DNA from 3 places in the Paenibacillus sp. OSY-SE genome. Region 1 is predicted to be linked to each of the others. Evidence: riboswitches for the same ligand, from Rfam matches in the RefSeq annotation. Region 1 holds a riboswitch; each other region holds the start of a gene.
What was found. A riboswitch is a leader RNA that binds a small molecule or an ion and turns the genes downstream of it on or off. The one in region 1 is predicted to bind cyclic di-AMP.
Positions count from the first base shown of each region.

Region 2: another riboswitch for cyclic di-AMP. It lies ahead of A372_RS0118850 (hypothetical protein); the one in region 1 lies ahead of kdpF (K(+)-transporting ATPase subunit F).
Region 3: another riboswitch for cyclic di-AMP. It lies ahead of A372_RS0126325 (3D domain-containing protein); the one in region 1 lies ahead of kdpF (K(+)-transporting ATPase subunit F).

Region 1 covers NZ_ALKF01000198.1:13,473-19,339, reverse strand. The annotation lists gene A372_RS0124440 (hypothetical protein) at 73-1,410, shown strand; gene A372_RS38020 (hypothetical protein) at 1,562-1,720, shown strand; gene A372_RS0124435 (hypothetical protein) at 1,692-2,111, shown strand; gene A372_RS0124430 (hypothetical protein) at 2,183-2,701, opposite strand; cyclic di-AMP (ydaO/yuaA leader) riboswitch at 2,703-2,874, opposite strand; cyclic di-AMP (ydaO/yuaA leader) riboswitch at 3,306-3,499, shown strand; cyclic di-AMP (ydaO/yuaA leader) riboswitch at 3,595-3,760, shown strand; gene kdpF (K(+)-transporting ATPase subunit F) at 3,973-4,092, shown strand; gene kdpA (potassium-transporting ATPase subunit KdpA) at 4,132-5,811, shown strand.
Region 2 covers NZ_ALKF01000189.1:107,340-113,206, forward strand. The annotation lists gene wecB (non-hydrolyzing UDP-N-acetylglucosamine 2-epimerase) at 1-75, opposite strand, end outside; gene A372_RS34280 (glycosyltransferase family 4 protein) at 139-1,707, opposite strand; gene A372_RS0118850 (hypothetical protein) at 2,345-2,785, opposite strand; cyclic di-AMP (ydaO/yuaA leader) riboswitch at 2,859-3,058, opposite strand; gene A372_RS0118855 (CgeB family protein) at 3,382-4,521, opposite strand; gene A372_RS0118860 (CgeB family protein) at 4,551-5,648, opposite strand.
Region 3 covers NZ_ALKF01000200.1:67,156-73,022, reverse strand. The annotation lists gene A372_RS0126330 (bifunctional metallophosphatase/5'-nucleotidase) at 1-1,274, shown strand, start outside; gene A372_RS0126325 (3D domain-containing protein) at 1,380-2,168, opposite strand; cyclic di-AMP (ydaO/yuaA leader) riboswitch at 2,170-2,336, opposite strand; gene A372_RS0126320 (amino acid ABC transporter ATP-binding protein) at 2,688-3,410, opposite strand; gene A372_RS0126315 (amino acid ABC transporter permease) at 3,403-4,059, opposite strand; gene A372_RS0126310 (transporter substrate-binding domain-containing protein) at 4,147-4,938, opposite strand; gene A372_RS0126305 (sensor histidine kinase) at 5,513-5,867, opposite strand, start outside.

The DNA.
Region 1 (5,867 bases):
GGTACTTCTGGCCGTGTTCAGTATACTAGAACTCAGGCTTTACAAATCGATCATATTGAATGAGGACACAACATGAATGACAGCTCGATATCTGAACATCCCGTAACGTATAAGCAGATGCTTGCCTTTTTCCTGCCCTTAGGATTCTCTTCTACTCTTGTTACGGTATCCCACGTCATTATTAACAGTACGCTTGCAAGGTCACCGAATCCGGAATTTATTATTTCTACCTATGCCATCGCATTGAGCCTGTACAGCTTGACGGAGCGGCCGGGCATTCTGCTTAGACAGACCTGCTCAACCTTGGTTCGGGATCGGAATTCTTTCCGGGCGATGACCTCAATCAGCAACTATGTGTTGGCCTGCATTATGCTGCTCAACACGATTATTGCATACACTCCGCTCGGTACGGTCGTATTTCGCCACTTCTTCGGCGTGGAGGAGGCAGCCTTAGAGCCGACGCTTGGTGTATACCGGATATTAATGTTCGTCAGTATATTTTCGGGAATCCGCTGCTTATATCATGGCATCATTATTTATAATATGCGGACGAAGTGGCTGACCATCGGGATGATAATCCGTTTGGCTGCCATGTATGGTCTGTCGCTGTATTTTATTCGGACGGGTGTGAACAGCGGCAAGGCTGGAGCTATCATTTTTTTGTCGGGGATGGCTATAGAATGTCTGGTCGCTTGGTTGGAGGGACGCAACTTGTTGAGACATAGCATTCCCGATAAGGTGGAAGGTCACGCCATTACGAACCGATCCCATATTTTCAAATTCTATAAGCCGCTATTATATTCATCCTTTATTGCCGTTCTGATCGGACCATCTATCAATGCCATGCTGGGGAAAACGGCGGAACAGCAGCTTGCGGTTGCTTCGTTTGCGCTTGCGAGCAGCATTAACCTGCTTGTGCTCAGTTTTTTTACGTATTTGCATCAGATCGTGCTCAATTTCTATGCGAAGGATAGCAGGAAAGTCAAACGCTTTGCGTTTACACTCGCCTTTCTTCCCGGGTTGCTGACGGCTCTGCTCAGCTTCACACCGATTGGACCATGGATATTGACGCAGGTGATGGGGGCGAACGAGGAATTGATGCGTGCGAGCCTAGACACGCTACGGGTCCTCATGCTGTACAGCTTCATTTTTCCGTGGATCGACTATGGCAACGGAATCATCATGATGCGCGGACAGACGAAAATGATGATGAGATCTCAAATGGGGAACGTCGTTCTTACGATTGCGACTCTCATCTTATGTGTCTGGATGACGCCTGGATGGAACGGCACGATCGGTGCGCTTGCCCAATCGCTAGGAGTGGCGGCGGAGTTGACAATCGTCATGATTGTCGTCAATTCGGGAAATACGCCTGTCCGTCCGGCTCGCGATAAGGGCGCTTCACTATAAATTCATGCATAAGGATAAATGAGGTAATTCACTTCGGCTTCAATACCTGTCATTTATCCTTTTTTTTGTGCTTTAAGTCCTGTTGAATTATTTGAGTGTATGACGAAAAGCGCAATACAAATGCAGGTCGTGGATACACAAGAGTCGTCCGATGAAAAAGATTGCGTTTGCGGCCAAGTCGTACCGTGAGATACCCGGTTCTGTTCGGGATGCAGACATCAATTTCCCGAAGAAGCAGCGCCGGTACCGGCCGATATGCAATCATAAGGAGGTCTTTGTCGATGCAGCAATTTTCCAATGTAATTCGTGAATTGAGAACCTGGTTGTTGTCCTTTTCATTTATTCAAGTTCTTTCGCCTTTTAGGCTGTATTTATTATTTGGCGGGATAGGAGTCGGGTTTCTTCAAGCTTTACTGTTCAAGGTGCTGCCCTATTCCAGCTATGGTGTCTTGGACTTTATGTTTTATACGATTCCGTTAAGCGCGGTTGCCGGTTATTCCTTTCTGCTAGGAGTATGGCTGACGCTTATATCCAGCGATATCAAGTATTTGCCGTATGGCCTTTGGGCGAAAGCCGTTCTGATTTTGTTTCCCTTTATGGCCATTAGTGTTAATTCCCTGATCTCTGTAGCTGTATATGCTTACCTCGGTTATCTCGCATTTAAATACTCGGCCTCTTCTTTTGCGGAGCAAGCAGCCTGACTTATTCATTGAGTTCAAATATACATACGGCCCCCAATTTTGGGGGCTTTCGCTGTTTATCCGCAGCTCATTCAGATAATGCAATAATAGGCTTGCGATCTCTCCATTAAGAGGCGTTCCTTTGGACAGAAACGGTGTCTGGACAGAGGAAGTAAATCCCTTAAGGCGAGCTTTGCAAGCTGAACTTTCTCAAAGCACCACGTTCCCTTCATCTCCTCCACAAGCTCGAATGCTTCCACTACAGTTTTCCCTTTTACCTGATCCAGCCGCCGCGACCAGTGAATGAGATCAAAGTGCGGAGCAGTATGATAAAACAGTAACTTACCCCAACCAACGGCGCCGTTTGCGCAGGAAATTTTCAATACCAACGTTAGCGGCCTTGAGCCGCCTTCCAATCCGTGTCCGGACGACACAGATATTTGATACAATTCCAAATTGCTAATGATTCGTTCCGCTTGCTGCTTTGCCATGTTCATTCCCTCCAGGCATTGTCTTGCGCGCAGCGAAGCCATCATGACTGATTGCCGCGGGTTGCTGCGGCATAATTGAACAATCAGGCTGCGAATGACAGACACTGCGCAGGTAATCATGTGCCTCTCCCGCTACGCTTACGAGGTTAGCTGACGGATTCGGACGTAGGAGTCGCCCTGCCGACGGCAAGCTTGCCAATCGGATTCACCCCGATGGACCAAGTTAAACCAAGTCAGAAAAGGTCCTGATGGGTCCCCCGCTCCTTGCTTCAAGAATTCAGCGATCGAAAGAATGATGGTGTACGACACGTATCTTACTCCTTTCCTTTATGCTTTGTACAATGTGAAAACAGTTAAAAAACCGTATATTTTCATCGAATCGGCTGGGAAATTGGTTTTGTTTACAAATAGGAACTGTTTATTTCGCGATTTTACGGTTGTTTCTTCGAAAAGCTAATGTTTTCTGAAAATGCAGAAACCGCATCACGATTTCTGCGCAAAATGGGTGAAGGGAGACTGTGCTCATATGATGCGCCCTATAGAGGAAGTATTCTGAAATACCGAGCAAGAACGAGATAATGAACGCGATAAATGGATTTAGAAGTGTAAATCGATTTTGGCAGACCAAAAGCTGCCGTTTTCTAGTCATTTTTGGAAATTTGGCTGCTTTACAAAGTAACTGCCGAGACGTAATATACGTTCATGAATTAAATTATCCGTTCAGCATTCTGAATCGCTTAATTTCTGCACAGCAGAAAGCGGGGGAACCAACATCTGATCGAATTCCGATGTGAGAGTCGGAGAACGGTCATGGGGTGAATCCTGCGGAATTGGATTCCATGGGTCTAATTCCGGGGTAGGGCAACTCTCACTGCCCGAATCCGTCAGCTAACCTCGTAAGCGTAGGAGAGAGGATGAGGACTCGTGATCGATTAATCGGCCACAGGGTTTATGCCTCTGTGGCTTTTTATTGTCTTCCCATGAAAATAATGAAAATCATAGCTTGTACCTTTTCAAATTTATCGCTTAATTTCTGTAAAGCAGAAAGCGGGGGAACCAACGAGCTTGGGCGCATAGTTGACCGAGCTCACGGGGTGAATCCGACAGTTCACTGTCGGTAGGGCGACTCTCGCGCCCGAATCCGTCAGCTAACCTCGTAAGCGTACGGAGAGAGGCAACGATCGTCGTGTGTGACACGGTTTAATAGACTGTGCCCGGAAACCACGAGAAAGTTCCTTTTCTCGCAGGTTTCTTTTTTATTGCCTTTTTTGGGCGTGAGAGCACGATTGCGTGTTAAAAACAATGCTAATGAAGAGAGGTTGTCACATGTCTGATCTATATATGATTGCTGCTCTAGCCCTTGCCTTTTCCATGTTCTGCGGATTTTTGGCATGGTGCGGCAAAGTTGTCGAACAAACGGGAGGAGACGAACGATGATGTTCCTCACCATTTGTATCGTGTTTCTGTTCCTGTACTTAATTTACGCGCTGATTCATCCGGAAAAATTTTAACCGAACGACGGACTTATACATTAGAGGGGGAGCCTATCCATGGGGATTTTGCAAATTGCGGCGGTTCTTATTCTGCTGCTTCTACTTGTCAAACCATTAGGGAGCTATATGTACCATGTGTTCTCTAATCAACCGAACCGGACCGACAAGCTGTTTACACCGTTCGAGAATGTCATTTATGGCATTGCGGGTCTGAAGAACCGCTCCAGCATGTCGTGGAAGAAATATACGCTCAGTTTGATTTTGACCAACATTGTGCTGGTCGTGCTAGGATATATCATTTTGCGAGTGCAGAAGCTGCTGCCGCTGAATCCGAACGGCATCGACAATATGGAGCCGACACTCTCGTTCAATACGATTATCAGCTTTATGACAAACACGAATTTACAGCATTACAGCGGTGAATCCGGGCTGACCTATTTCTCGCAAATGGCGGTCATTATGATGATGATGTTCACGTCAGCGGCCACCGGTATCGTCGTGGCCATCGCCTTTATTCGCGGGATTACGTCCAAAGGAAATACGCTTGGCAACTTTTTCGTTGACTTTGTCAAGGCGCATACGCGCTTACTGCTGCCACTCGCAGTTGTTGTGACGCTTATTCTTGTTGCATTGCAAGTTCCGCAAACCTTCGGGGCTACGGTGCAGGCGACAACGCTGCAAGGAGACGTGCAATCAATTGCGCGGGGCCCGGTTGCCTCGCTGGTGTCGATTAAGCACTTGGGTACGAACGGCGGCGGATTTTTCGGGGTGAACTCCTCTCATCCGTTCGAGAACCCGAACCCGCTTACGAATGTGATTGAGATATTATCGATGTGGTGCATCCCGGCTGCATTGACTTACACCTTCGGCAAATTTGCCCGCAATCAGAAGCAAGGGTGGGTCATCTTCGGTGCGATGAGCATGCTGTTTCTCATGTTTTTGTCGCTGGCCTATTATGCGGAAAGCCAAGGCAATCCGGCGATAAACGCACTTGGCATCGATGCTGCGCAAGGCAGCATGGAGGGGAAGGAGGTGCGCTTCGGCATTGCCCAATCCGCCCTATTCACGACCGTAACGACGGCAGCTACGACCGGCACAGTCAACAATATGCATGATACATTAACGCCGCTCGGCGGCTTAGTGCCGCTGGGGCAAATGATGCTGAACTGCGTGTTCGGCGGAGACGGTGTCGGCTTGGTCAATATGTTGATGTATGCCATACTGGGCGTGTTCTTGTGCGGTCTTATGGTCGGGAGAACGCCGGAATTTCTGGGGCGCAAGATTGAGGCCAGGGAAATGAAGCTGGTGGCGATTGCTATTTTGGCCCATCCGTTCATTATTTTAGTTCCAACGGCGATCGCTTTCCTGACCGATTTGGGCAGGGGATCCATAACCAATCCGGGTTATCACGGCATCTCTCAAGTGCTGTATGAGTTTACGTCGTCGGCAGCAAACAATGGATCTGGATTCGAGGGGCTGGCAGACAACACGCCATTTTGGAATATTTCTACGGGCCTGGTTATGCTGTTCGGACGGTATATCTCGATTATTGCGCTGCTCGGTGTAGCAGGCTCGATGGTTAAGAAGCAGTGGATACCAGAAACGATCGGAACGTTTCGTACGGACAATGCGCTGTATACGGCCATCCTCGTCGGAACCGTGTTCATTATCGGCGCACTGACCTTCTTGCCCGTGCTTGTATTGGGACCCATTGCGGAACATCTGACACTCCGATAGTAGAGGTTGTTCAATAATATCCCTTTTGATCAGGAACTAGTAGATGAGGTGAAACG
Region 2 (5,867 bases), on a different contig from region 1:
TCGGTCTAGCTTCTTCATTATGACACTGAGACGAATGATTTCGGGGCGTGTTCCGAGAATCGTCATGACACGCATCGCACTTATCCCCTCGTTTCAAAAAATATTTAGTCTGCTTCGCGAATGTAAGCAGGAAATAGTTCAAGGACGTTTGCGGCGCTGCACGCGCTTGCGCCCTTGCCGCACTCTCCTGTTCCCGCTTCTGCGAATGGCCCGGATGCGCCGCTTCGGCGAAATGCGCAATCGCCTCAGCTCACGCCGACTTCTTCTCACTGTGCGGGCTCGGCGCTTGCGCTTTCTACGGCGCGGCCGTTCTTTCCGCGTACCTTCTACCGGAGCGGGCGGCGCTGTCCCGGGCATTTCCACGGCTGCTCCTTTCGGCAAAGCAGCAAGCACAGCATCTGGCAGGCGGCGGACATGTGCCGGATCCGCATACTTGAACCGATGAGCTGCGGGAATAGGACGATACGCACCATGGTCCTCCAAGTAAACGATAGGCTGTGAGCCTTGAATGAGGCGATAGATAGCGGGATTATGGATGACGTGGTGAACAAGTATGTGAGCTAACCGATCTCGGTATGTTCCTGCACCGAACTCCCGCTCCGCCGCTTCCCGATTGCGTCTGCCAAGCGCTTCGGCTTTATCCCGATGCAGCGCCAAATCTAACACCTTCTGCGTTAATTGGTTCACGTTGCCCGGTTCGGCCATGGATTCCTCATTGCCGGTAGCCCGCATAATTTCCGCTAATCCACCCGAACCATAAGCGACCACCGGTTTGCCGAACACGAGACCCTCCAGCGCAGTTAAGCCGAAGCCTTCCGGGGCAAGGCTTGGTATGACCACGATGTCCATTGCGGGGTAAATGGACTGGACGGAAGACACAAAATGAATAAAATGAAAGCGATTGGCGGGCGCTGATTTCACCATGTCCTTGCATGTTTTAAAGTACGTTTCATTCGCCGGGGCGCCAACCACCACGAAGCGCGCATCCTTGACACGTTCGCTTACTTGAAGGGCCATGTGCAGAAAGTGTTCTAAACCTTTGTTGGCGTATATGGCAGAGGATATATAACCGATGAGGCGGTGAGCGGGAGAAAGATCAAGCTCATACCGCTTCCTTGCCCTGAGCTCGGACCATCGTTCCGGTTCCAACGAATCCATGTGCCAAGAGGGAGGCAGCACGTATATCGGAACATGCGGTCCCGCAACATAACGGCGAAACGGCGCAAGGGTAGTCTCCGAGACTCCGATGATTCCATCGCTGAACATTCGAATGAGCGAGACGGCATTGGAGGTGAATGCATTATCTGCAATCGCTTCATTAATCTGCCACAGCACCGGTATGCCTAGCGACTTGGCGGCAAGCGCCGGCAGCGCATGCACCGAGGTGTTGGTCAACACGATATCCGGTCGCAGGTCGGCCAGAAGCCGAACGACCGCATCCCACTCCGAATGCTGCCGTACATGCTCAAGCTCGGCAAGCAAATTCGCCGACGGCAACACCATCGAGTAGAACAATCGGCATGGCTGGACAATAAACGGAATCTGATAGGCTGATGCTTGTGCAGATAACTGTCCCTCTTCAGGTACGACAAGCACGCAATCGTAGTATGCCTGCAATTCACGCGTCAGAAAAAGAAGCAGTTTTTCAGCTCCGGTAATGTAAGTCTTGTTGCATAAATGGGAGAATAAGAGCAACTTTGGTTTCATCAGGTTCTGCCCGTTCTGCCGACTTACGGGGAACAGGTATCATTCCACCTCCTTTGCCAAGGTACTACAGTATATTAGTCCACGACGGGTATCGGCACGACATTTGAACCTAATACAAGCGTACAATTTACAAAAACAGAGCCACTTGTCCGTTACCAGTTCCTGTTTACTCTAGCAGCCGCCATACAGTTCCGTAGAAATCCGAATCTATGAATTATTAGAAGACATCAATCAGTTGCAAAAGACAAAGTTTATACATGAAAATAGCGCGTTCAAACTGACGGTGATTCGCTTCATCCGATCCTTTGCTTCATTCTCCCCTTCCATCAGGAGGCGGTACGTCCTTTGACATTCTTGTTCACCGTCATCGTGATCGGCCGTTTCATGGCAGGATATACGTAACCGACATGAGCCTTAATCCTCGACGCTCTCCGGGTGAATGGAGCGAAAGGCCACTGCACGGAAGTCAGACAACATGTTTTCGATAAAAAGGAAAGGGAGTTCTGCGCTCTGAACATCTTCTATTCCGATTTTATGAATTCTGTAAACTCAAAAAAACTCGCCCTTGCAAGGACGAGTTTGGCTGTGGAGAAATCTAGAGATTTGGCGATCGCCCATTCTCATAAACAACACGATTTCATGCGGTGGGCGACTGCGATCGAGAGCCCGCCAGAATAAATTCCGATAACAAAAAGGAGACCTGATCCGACTGTGTATAAATGACGTAATCCGCACCGAGAAGCCGGTAAATGGAACGCGGGTGATGACGCTTCGTTATTAGCGTAATCGGCTCACAAGACCATTGCCGGCATACTTGAAGCAGTCGACACGACAAAACAAAGCTTTGTTCGAACAAGAAGAGGCGCCCCACTGGCACTTCGGGTACATTCCATTCTTTAGGATCAGTCGTGTTGACTCGACATACATGCGCGACACCCAGCTTCTCCATTCGCTTCACAAGCCGACCGTTATTGGCGATAGCCGCAACGGAAAGACCTGCTCCTCTCAACTGGCGAATGAAATCGACGCCCATGGCATTCGGTGCGAACACGGTAATGATTCGGTCCGCGTCGTGCATATTCAATTCCCTCCTGTCGTGTCCGATGCCCTGCTTTTAGAAGAAAGAGGTGCGTCGACAGTTAACAGTCGGGCGCGCCTCTCTCCGTACGCTTACGAGGTTAGCTGACGGATTCGGAGGCGAAGAGTCCCCCTACCGGACCAGACGAATTGCCTGGCTTCCAGATTCACCCCTTGCGAACGGCCATACCGGCATCATCCTGCCAGTCAGCTCTGTCCGCTTCATTTGGTTCCCCCGTTCCCGCCAGACAGCGGGATTCAGCGAATAAGACGCAACGGATTTCATTGATACTGCTGAACTGAATCTTACCCCTTTCCCGGGCTTGGTGTAAATGGAAATGAAAGCTTGTTACAAGCAATCCGGCGCAAATCCGGATATAAAACAGCTCTTTCTCTTCATCAATGGATTCATTTTCTCATCAACGCTCACTGAAGCTTATCCCCTCGTGATAGGAAGAGATAAATGAAGCTTTTCACTTGAAAGAGGCAGTTGTAAGCGGTTTACTTGTCGTTTCACTCCAAAATAATCCTTTGGCAACCCGATAAGAAGGCGCACAGACATAACAAAGCCCGGACGGTAATCGACCGGGCGATCCATCATCCGAAGACGATGCTTAACATCTGATTAAGGCGGTTCGCATAAGTATGATCGCGCAATGTTCTGGCCAAACCACGAAGTGCAATCTCACGGCGTTCCTGCTCATGCGATAAATAGTAATCGATTTTATCAAGCATCTCTTCCGGTGAGCTATACGTTTCGATTTCTTCTCCCGGTGTATAGAACCGGGCTAAATCATCGCGCACGTCGGTCAATTGCAGAGTGCCGCAGCTGCATATTTCAAAGGTGCGCGGATTCGGGGAAGCTGCAGTGATGTTGGCGGAGTTCTGATTGACCGAATCGTCATCATGTGCACGGTGCATGTTGATGACGATTTTCGTGCCGTTATACGACGCTGCGGTCTCCTGTGGATCCATCCAGCGGCCGAGTTGGATTTGATGCGCGTATTTTCTGAATTCGGAAAGGCGGTCCCACCAGAGACCGGAAATGACGATGTTGCGCTTCATCAGCTGCGGCAGAATCGGTTCAATCGACTTCACCCGATTCCAATATGCCGAACCAATAAAGGTAAGATTTTGCCGGAGCGGAGATCTCGTCTTGATGGGACGGAATTGACCCGGAAAGGCGGCGAACGGCAAATAATGCGCGTTCGCGCCAATCCCTTGATAGAACGGAACGCTGTTCGCTTCGAGTGTGAACACATAATCATAATGCGTAACGATATCGGCCATCATGCTCGTATAGTACGGATCGTCCGTAATCCATAGCGCAGTGCGTATGCCATGAGCGCGGATTTCATCCACTTGCTCGGCTGGGAAATCCATTCCATCCAAGGCGACGACAAGATCAGGACGAAGCTGGACTGCCGTTGCGGCAACCGGGTCCCGTGGTCCTGCCACGGACAGCTGGCCTACCATCCCCTGGAACGTCGAGATGATGCCTTCATCCAACGGAGAGTATGGGTATCCTTTTCCGGTCGAAACATACAAGACATGCAAGGGGCGAGATGACACCTGCGCTTGTGTCGTATTCACAATATAATCCGCTCGCCCTCGCAAATATCCCTCTTGGTAGCCTCCTTCAAAACCGGCTTTGCGTCCTTGGCGGCGAGAATGCTCCCTCGGATGAACCACCCCCGTACGGATCCGTCTTCTTCGCCGTATACGAAATGTTCGCATGAGATCTCTCCTTTTGGTCATCAGTGGTTTTAAGAGCTAACGAATGTTTCCAGCAGCCGTTGTACGCGATGCTCGAACGTATGCTTAAGCAATGTCGTGTGCAATCCTTGCACTGCGACGCGCTGCCGGATCGTTTCATGCTGCAAATAGTAATCAATCTTGCTCATGAGCTCCTCGGGACAGTTGAAGGTCTCTATATCCACGCCCGGCGTATACATTTCTGCAAGCTCACTGCGCACATCGGTCATTTGCAGCGTACCGCAAGCCGATATTTCGTAGGTTCTCGGGTTTATGGACTCCCCGCTTAACTGATGGCTGTTGCGGTTGTCTGAACCATGCTCGACAGGCCGGTGTACATTAATAACGATTTTAGCGCCGTTATAGTACGTTGCCGTTTCTTCAATCGGTACCCAGCCTTGACGAATATGCGGACGGAGAACCGCATACCGGCTTAATCGCTCCCAATGTCCGCCCGCAATGATTACCTTCTTGTCAGCAAGAAAGGACGCCATATGGTCGAATAGGTTCACGCGATTCCAGAATGCACTGCCGATAAAGCAAATATCGTGCGAATAAGCAGGTTCGGCACGCAAGGGACGAAAGGTGGAGATCCCCGCTCCAAGCGGAAGATGAAACACACGATTGCATCCTAACTGCTTATAAAACGAAACGCCGCTTCGCTCATGGGTAAAGATGAAATCGTAGTAAGGAGCGGCAGCAGCCGTATCTTCTGAAAAGTAAGGGTCATCCACAAACCAAACTGCCGTCTTCATCCCCATCTGGCGAAGCCGCCCAATATGCTCAAGATGTTCCGGGGGATACACGTGCAAGCCATTCATCACAAGTACGAGATCAGGCTTCATCCTCTCTGCTGCTTCCGCCATCTGAGCGGGCTCCACCTGTGCGCATTCTCGAGTAAGCTTCGTTAACGCCTCGCATACGCCTCGGTCAATTGCGTCAAATCCTTGCGGTACGTAAAGGACTCGCAAATCAAAAGAAGACAGCTGCGGCTTAGGCGTGCGCTGAACCGTTGCTTCGCATAACCCCATTCGATACCCTTCTGAATACCCGCTCCGAAAGGCATTCGTCTTGATTCCCGTCCTTTTGGTATTGCGATCTTTTCTCATGCTTCGTTCACCCTGCTTCTGGCGCAAGCGGCACAGAACGCCATGAAATTGTTTTTAACACGCTTCATCATATGCCGCCCCGGCAAATGCATCATGGACGCTTATCCTTATGATTCAAAAAAGGCGGTTACCCAACCCCATTTCATGATGATGGAGCAACAAAAAGGCAGACCGACAACCCGCGAAAAGAACGCAAGCGTCAGACTGCCTATGCTTCGT
Region 3 (5,867 bases), on a different contig from region 1:
TTGATTTTGTGAAAAAAGCGCAGCGCGAATCTTCGTTTCCCTGGTTGGCGGCCAACATTGTGCGAGAGGATACGGGAAAACCATACTTTGGCGACCCTTACTTCATAACGGAATTTGCTGGCGGGCTGCGCGCAGCCGTGCTCGGACTGACCACCCGTTTCACCCCACATTGGGAACTGCCTGAGCATATCGCTGGCCTGCATTTCCTGCCGGCTGTAGAAGCCGCCAAGCAGTGGGTGCCTGAATTACGGAGCTGTAAAGGAGCCGACATCGTTATCATCGCTTATCACGGCGGTCTGGAAAGAGATTTACGCACGGGAGCTGCTCTCGAGGAGGATACGGGGGAAAATGAAGGCTCACGGATATGCGCAGAAGTGGAAGGCATCGACGTGCTCATTACCGGACATCAGCACCGGACCATTGCCAGCGGCAATATCGGGGACACTATTGTTGTTCAACCGGGAAGTCAAGGCCGGTACGCGGCCGAAATTGAATTGCTTCTTACTCGTCAAGATGGCCGCTGGCTCGTCAGCGAGAAACGCTCTCAGTTGATTGCCGCGGCAGGCGCTGAAGCCGACCGTGAGCTTAGCGAATGGATTACGCCTTACGAAGTGAATGTCCAGCGTTGGCTTGACCGCCCCATTTGCCGAATTAACGGGGATATGCGAATACGTGATCCCCATGAGGCCCGGCTTGCCGAGCACCCTTTAATCGAGTTCATCAACCGTGTGCAGATGGACGTATCGGGCACGGATATTTCATGCACCGCCTTATTTGACGATAGCGCTGCTGGATTCGGCAATCAGGTATCCATGCGCGAAATAACCACATTTTGTCCGTATTCCAACACATTGAAGGTGTTGCGGTTGAAGGGACGCGATATCCGGGACGCTCTGGAATGGTCTGCCCGCTACTTTGCGCCATATGACGGTCAATCAGTGGCCGTTCACTCGTCCTTCCTCTATCCCAAAGCGCAGCACTACAATTATGACATGTGGGAAGGCATAGAGTATGTCATGAACGTGTCCCGACCGGTAGGCACACGTATCGTACAACTGGCACGGAACGGACAGCCCCTTGATCCGGACAAGGAATATGATGTCGCCATGAACCATTATCGCGCTTCAGGAGCCGGCGGGTTCCAAATGTTCTCCGGCAAGCCGGTCGTTCGTGATATTCCGATTGACACAGCCGAGCTTATCGCAGACTATATGATGAAGCAGGGCACAATTACCGCAACGGTAAATCATAATTGGAAGGTCATTTGGGATTGAATAGATCAGCACATAATTATGTAAAAGAGACTGCCCCTCTAGTAGTTTTCTCTACTTTCGGGACAGCCTCTTCACATTTTGGTTACTTAAGTATAATTGCAATTGTTATTTGATAATATAAACCTGCACATCTTGCACGCCGAAAGTGCTGCCGGCACTTTTGCTTACCGGAACAAAAATGTCTACCTTTTTACCTTTAATCGCCCCGCCAATATCCCGTGCCTCAGCTACGAGTCCTCCTTGCGGCAGATGCTTGAATTGATAGCCTGTAATGAACAGCTTAGTTCCGAGCGGTATCACTTTAGGGTCAACGGCAACCGTGCCCAGCTTCAATGCATTCCCGTAGAAATCTACGGCTCCCCACTCACCATTTTCGCTCGGATGCGCTGTATACGCAGTTGCGCGCATGTTCAGCTTCTTCGAATAGGTTGTCGGACGTCCCGACACTTTAACCACATTTTTAGGAGCAGTATTTGCTGCTTTCACTGTTTGTTGTGGTGTGGATCTTTTCTTGTCACCCGTTGCTTTCTTCGCTTCCTTCTGTGCCACTGCTTCAGTCTTAGCTGCCTTCTGTGCTTCTGTTGAAGCCTTCGATGCGTCATCTTTGTTGTCTCTCTCAATTGCCTTGGCAGGCAAGGAATAAGATGACGATACTTTTCCTTGAATGACTGGCGTCGGAATTTCCATTGTCAACCCGCCGTATATATTCTTCGGATTAATCAATAGATTCTCATTTACTAGAGCTTCTACGCTAATATTTTGCTTTTTAGCAATAGAGTAGAATGTATCTCCCTCTTTAGCTTGGTAGGGCTCGGCATATACCGGGATGATCTGTAAAATGGTAGCTATACCCAGTAAAGCGGCTGCGAGCTTCACAATTGTTCTTTTACGCATATGTTCCTCCTGTCAGTAGCCTGCGGGGTTAGTTGTCGGATTCGGGTTAAGGAGTTCCCCTACACCATGTCCGATCTTTCGGAATGGCGATTCACCCCAAGGTGATCATTTATTGAACACCGGTCAATCATCCCCCGTACGGGTGCTTCGTTTCGGCTTGAATTGCATCATATCACAAACTTGTAACCTGTGCGCAGGGATTTGCTGGAATTGTCTTGAAATAATGACTCCCTATGGATTTTTTCAGCGTAATTTAACGCTTAATCCTAACACTTTTGTAATTACTAGTAACAACTTTGTAATATTCGCACTTTTATAATAACATAGTTTAAAAATTTGTAAACAAATTACATATTCCAAATATCCCCTAAAGATGAACCGCATTTTAGGCGTACGTCAACCGGATGCTTGAGAATTTGAACAATCTGGTTTCACTTCATAAAAAAATCCCCATAATTAGGGGAGTGGTCATTCTGTCCAAATCCCTAACTACTGGAGATTATAGTTACTCATCGTGTTTTACAATACTTTGCTTAAAAAGTCACGTGTTCTGGAATGCTGCGGGTGCTGGAACACTTGCTCTGGCGTACCCTGCTCCACGACATCGCCGCCATCCATAAATAAAATCCGATCTCCCACCTCACGGGCAAAGCCCATTTCATGAGTCACGATGACCATCGTCATTCCTTCACTGGCGAGCGATTTCATCACTTCCAGCACTTCACCCACCATCTCCGGATCAAGAGCTGACGTAGGCTCGTCAAAAAGCATGACATGCGGCTGCATGGCGAGTGCGCGGGCAATGGCGATACGCTGCTTCTGACCGCCCGATAACTGTCCTGGATAAGCCGTGGCCTTGTCAGCCAGACCGACTTTGGTCAGCAGATCCATGGCAACCATCTCTGCCTGCTTCTTCTTCAACTGCTTCACCTTAATCGGCGCAAGCGTAATATTATTCAACACCGTCATATGCGGGAACAGATTGAACGACTGAAACACCATGCCCATCTTCTCACGCGTCTTGTTAATATTATGCTTCTTCTCATTAATCTTCGTGCCCTCGAACAAAATATCACCCTGCGTCGGCGTCTCCAACAGATTCAAACACCGCAGAAAGGTGCTCTTTCCTGAGCCGCTCGGCCCTATGACGACGACAACTTCGCCTTGTTTGATCGACATATTCATGCCTTTCAAAATATCCAATGCACCGAACGATTTATGCAAATTGCGAACCTCAATCATGACTGCTCAACTTCCTTTCCAGAGTTGCAACCGCTTTGGAAAGCGTAAAGGTAAGAATGAAATACATCATGGCCGCACCCATAAGCGGCCCCAGAGCCGTATACGTTTTACTCCGTATGACCTCGGTTTGGAACATGATGTCCGTAATGCCGATGAAGCTGACAATGGACGTTTCCTTTATAATGGTCACGAACTCGTTGCCAATCGCTGGCAGGACGTTGCGAAACGCTTGCGGCAGCACGATATGTCGCAGCGTCATCGCTTTTGACATCCCCAAAGAGCGGGCAGCCTCGGCCTGCCCTCTATCGATTGCTTGAATGCCGGCGCGGAAGATTTCGGACAAATAAGCAGAGCTGTTAATCGATACCGCGACGACTCCAGCCATAAACGGACTGAACTCGATGCCGAATTCAGTTAAACCGAAATAAATGATAAAAATTTGCACGAGAAGCGGCGTGCCTCGCACCAATTCAATATATGCGGTCGTCAGCCATTTCAATGGCTTGAAGCCGGACATTCGCACCAAGACAATAACAACGCCTAAAATGAATCCAGCCAATACGGAAAACAACGATAACAGCACCGTTATTTTCGCCCCGGATAAATAATCCCATTTAAAGTCCCATAACATTCCAAACCAATCGAGCACCGGTCTAACCCCTTTCCCATCCTTGCTCATATAGCACTATTGTGTCCAACTCATGAAAAAAGCGGCTATCCGCCGCCTTCTCCTGCCTTACTCTCCCGATTCCGCCAGCTCCGTCGCCTGCGTAATGAACTGGTCCAGCTTGCCTTCAGACTTCAGACGGTCGATTGTCTTGTTCACAGCTTCCACCAATTTCGGGCTATCCTTGCGCATGCCGACAGCATAACCGTCGCTCGCCGGCTTCAATACGACGTCAGCTACTGCCAGCTCCTTGCGATTGGCTTCATAAGATTTAGCTACTGGCTTCTCTACCAGAACCGCGTCAATACGCTTCGTTTCCAACGCTAGCACAAGGTCGTTCACCTTATTCAGCAACTCGGCTTTTGCTTCCGGAATTTGTCCGATTACATCCTCGAACGTAGAACCTTTTTGAACGCCTACCTTCAAACCTTTCATATCTTCGGGTGACTTGTATTTATCTTTGTCTTCCGCCCGTACGATGACACCAGCTTCGGCAACATAGTATGGTTTGGAGAAATCCATCGCTTTCTGGCGGTCAGGAGTCGGGTCCATGCCGCTGATGGCGATATCGATCTTTCCGGTCGGTACAGATGCGACGACAGAGTCGAACTTCATGTCCTTAATTTCAAGCGGCACTCCTAAGTCCTTCGCGATTTCCTTCGCGAGCTCAATATCAAATCCGACAATCTCGTCTTTCCCGTCGACCGTTGCGTGGAACTCGAATGGCGGATAGTCCGCGCTCACTCCGAGCACCAGCTTTTTGTTCTCCATAACTGTATCATAACGGTCGCCCTTCGCTCCGCAACCGATGAGAAGACTCATTAATAGTGTGCATATGGTAACGATTTTCAGTGCTTTCATAGATGACATCCCCGCTTCTTCTATCTATTTTACCCTATCATTTCGAAGGGCTGAACTCATTATACATGATGGTGTATACTTATACAATCCTTCTTTTCAATAATTTTTCATAGCGGCGCTTTCATCTTGCCGAAACCTTCCTATGATATAATACAATGGTTGATAATACCATAGCTGTGATGAGGAGATTGATTTCTGTAGATCCAAAAGTGCGTATTTTGAAAACCATTTATTCCTAACATACCATTTAATACAAATCTCTTAGTTTATCGGAACACATCTGGAATTGGGGAATGAAGTATTTCAAGCGCATGAACAGTCAACCCAATATTTAACAAGTCATAATTTTACATCACAACACCAAGTATTATCGATTCCTACTGCCTTCATTGCATCATACAGCAGCAAGAAGACTGGGCCTATCGTTGCATTTTATGTGAATATGATGCATTGCCCGACATCGGTCATGCCTGCTGACATCATCTCATCCGCACGATGAGCGAGGGGGGGGCGCAATTAGAGCTTCTCTCCCCGTTCATTCATTCGCTTATTTTGCATCATCGCTGAGCTCTGTCTATTCTGTAGCTGGCGCTTGCTTCACTGGAAATTTCACATTAATTAAAGTCTTCCCAGGTTCCGATTGAATCATTAACTGGCCTTGATGTCGATGCACAATACTATAGCAGATCGATAGTCCCAGACCTGTACCTTCCGCCTTCGTCGTTACAAATGGAGTTCCCGCAGACTCGAGCACTTTCTCTTCAAAGCCGGAGCCCTCATCCTCCACCTCTAACCATACTGACTCCTCTTCATAACGAGTTCGTATGTACAGCGATTGATTTGCATCCATTGCCTCCAATCCGTTGCGAATCAGATTATGGAGCAACTGGCGAATCTCTTTCTCATCCATTTCTAGCGCTGGAGTCTGC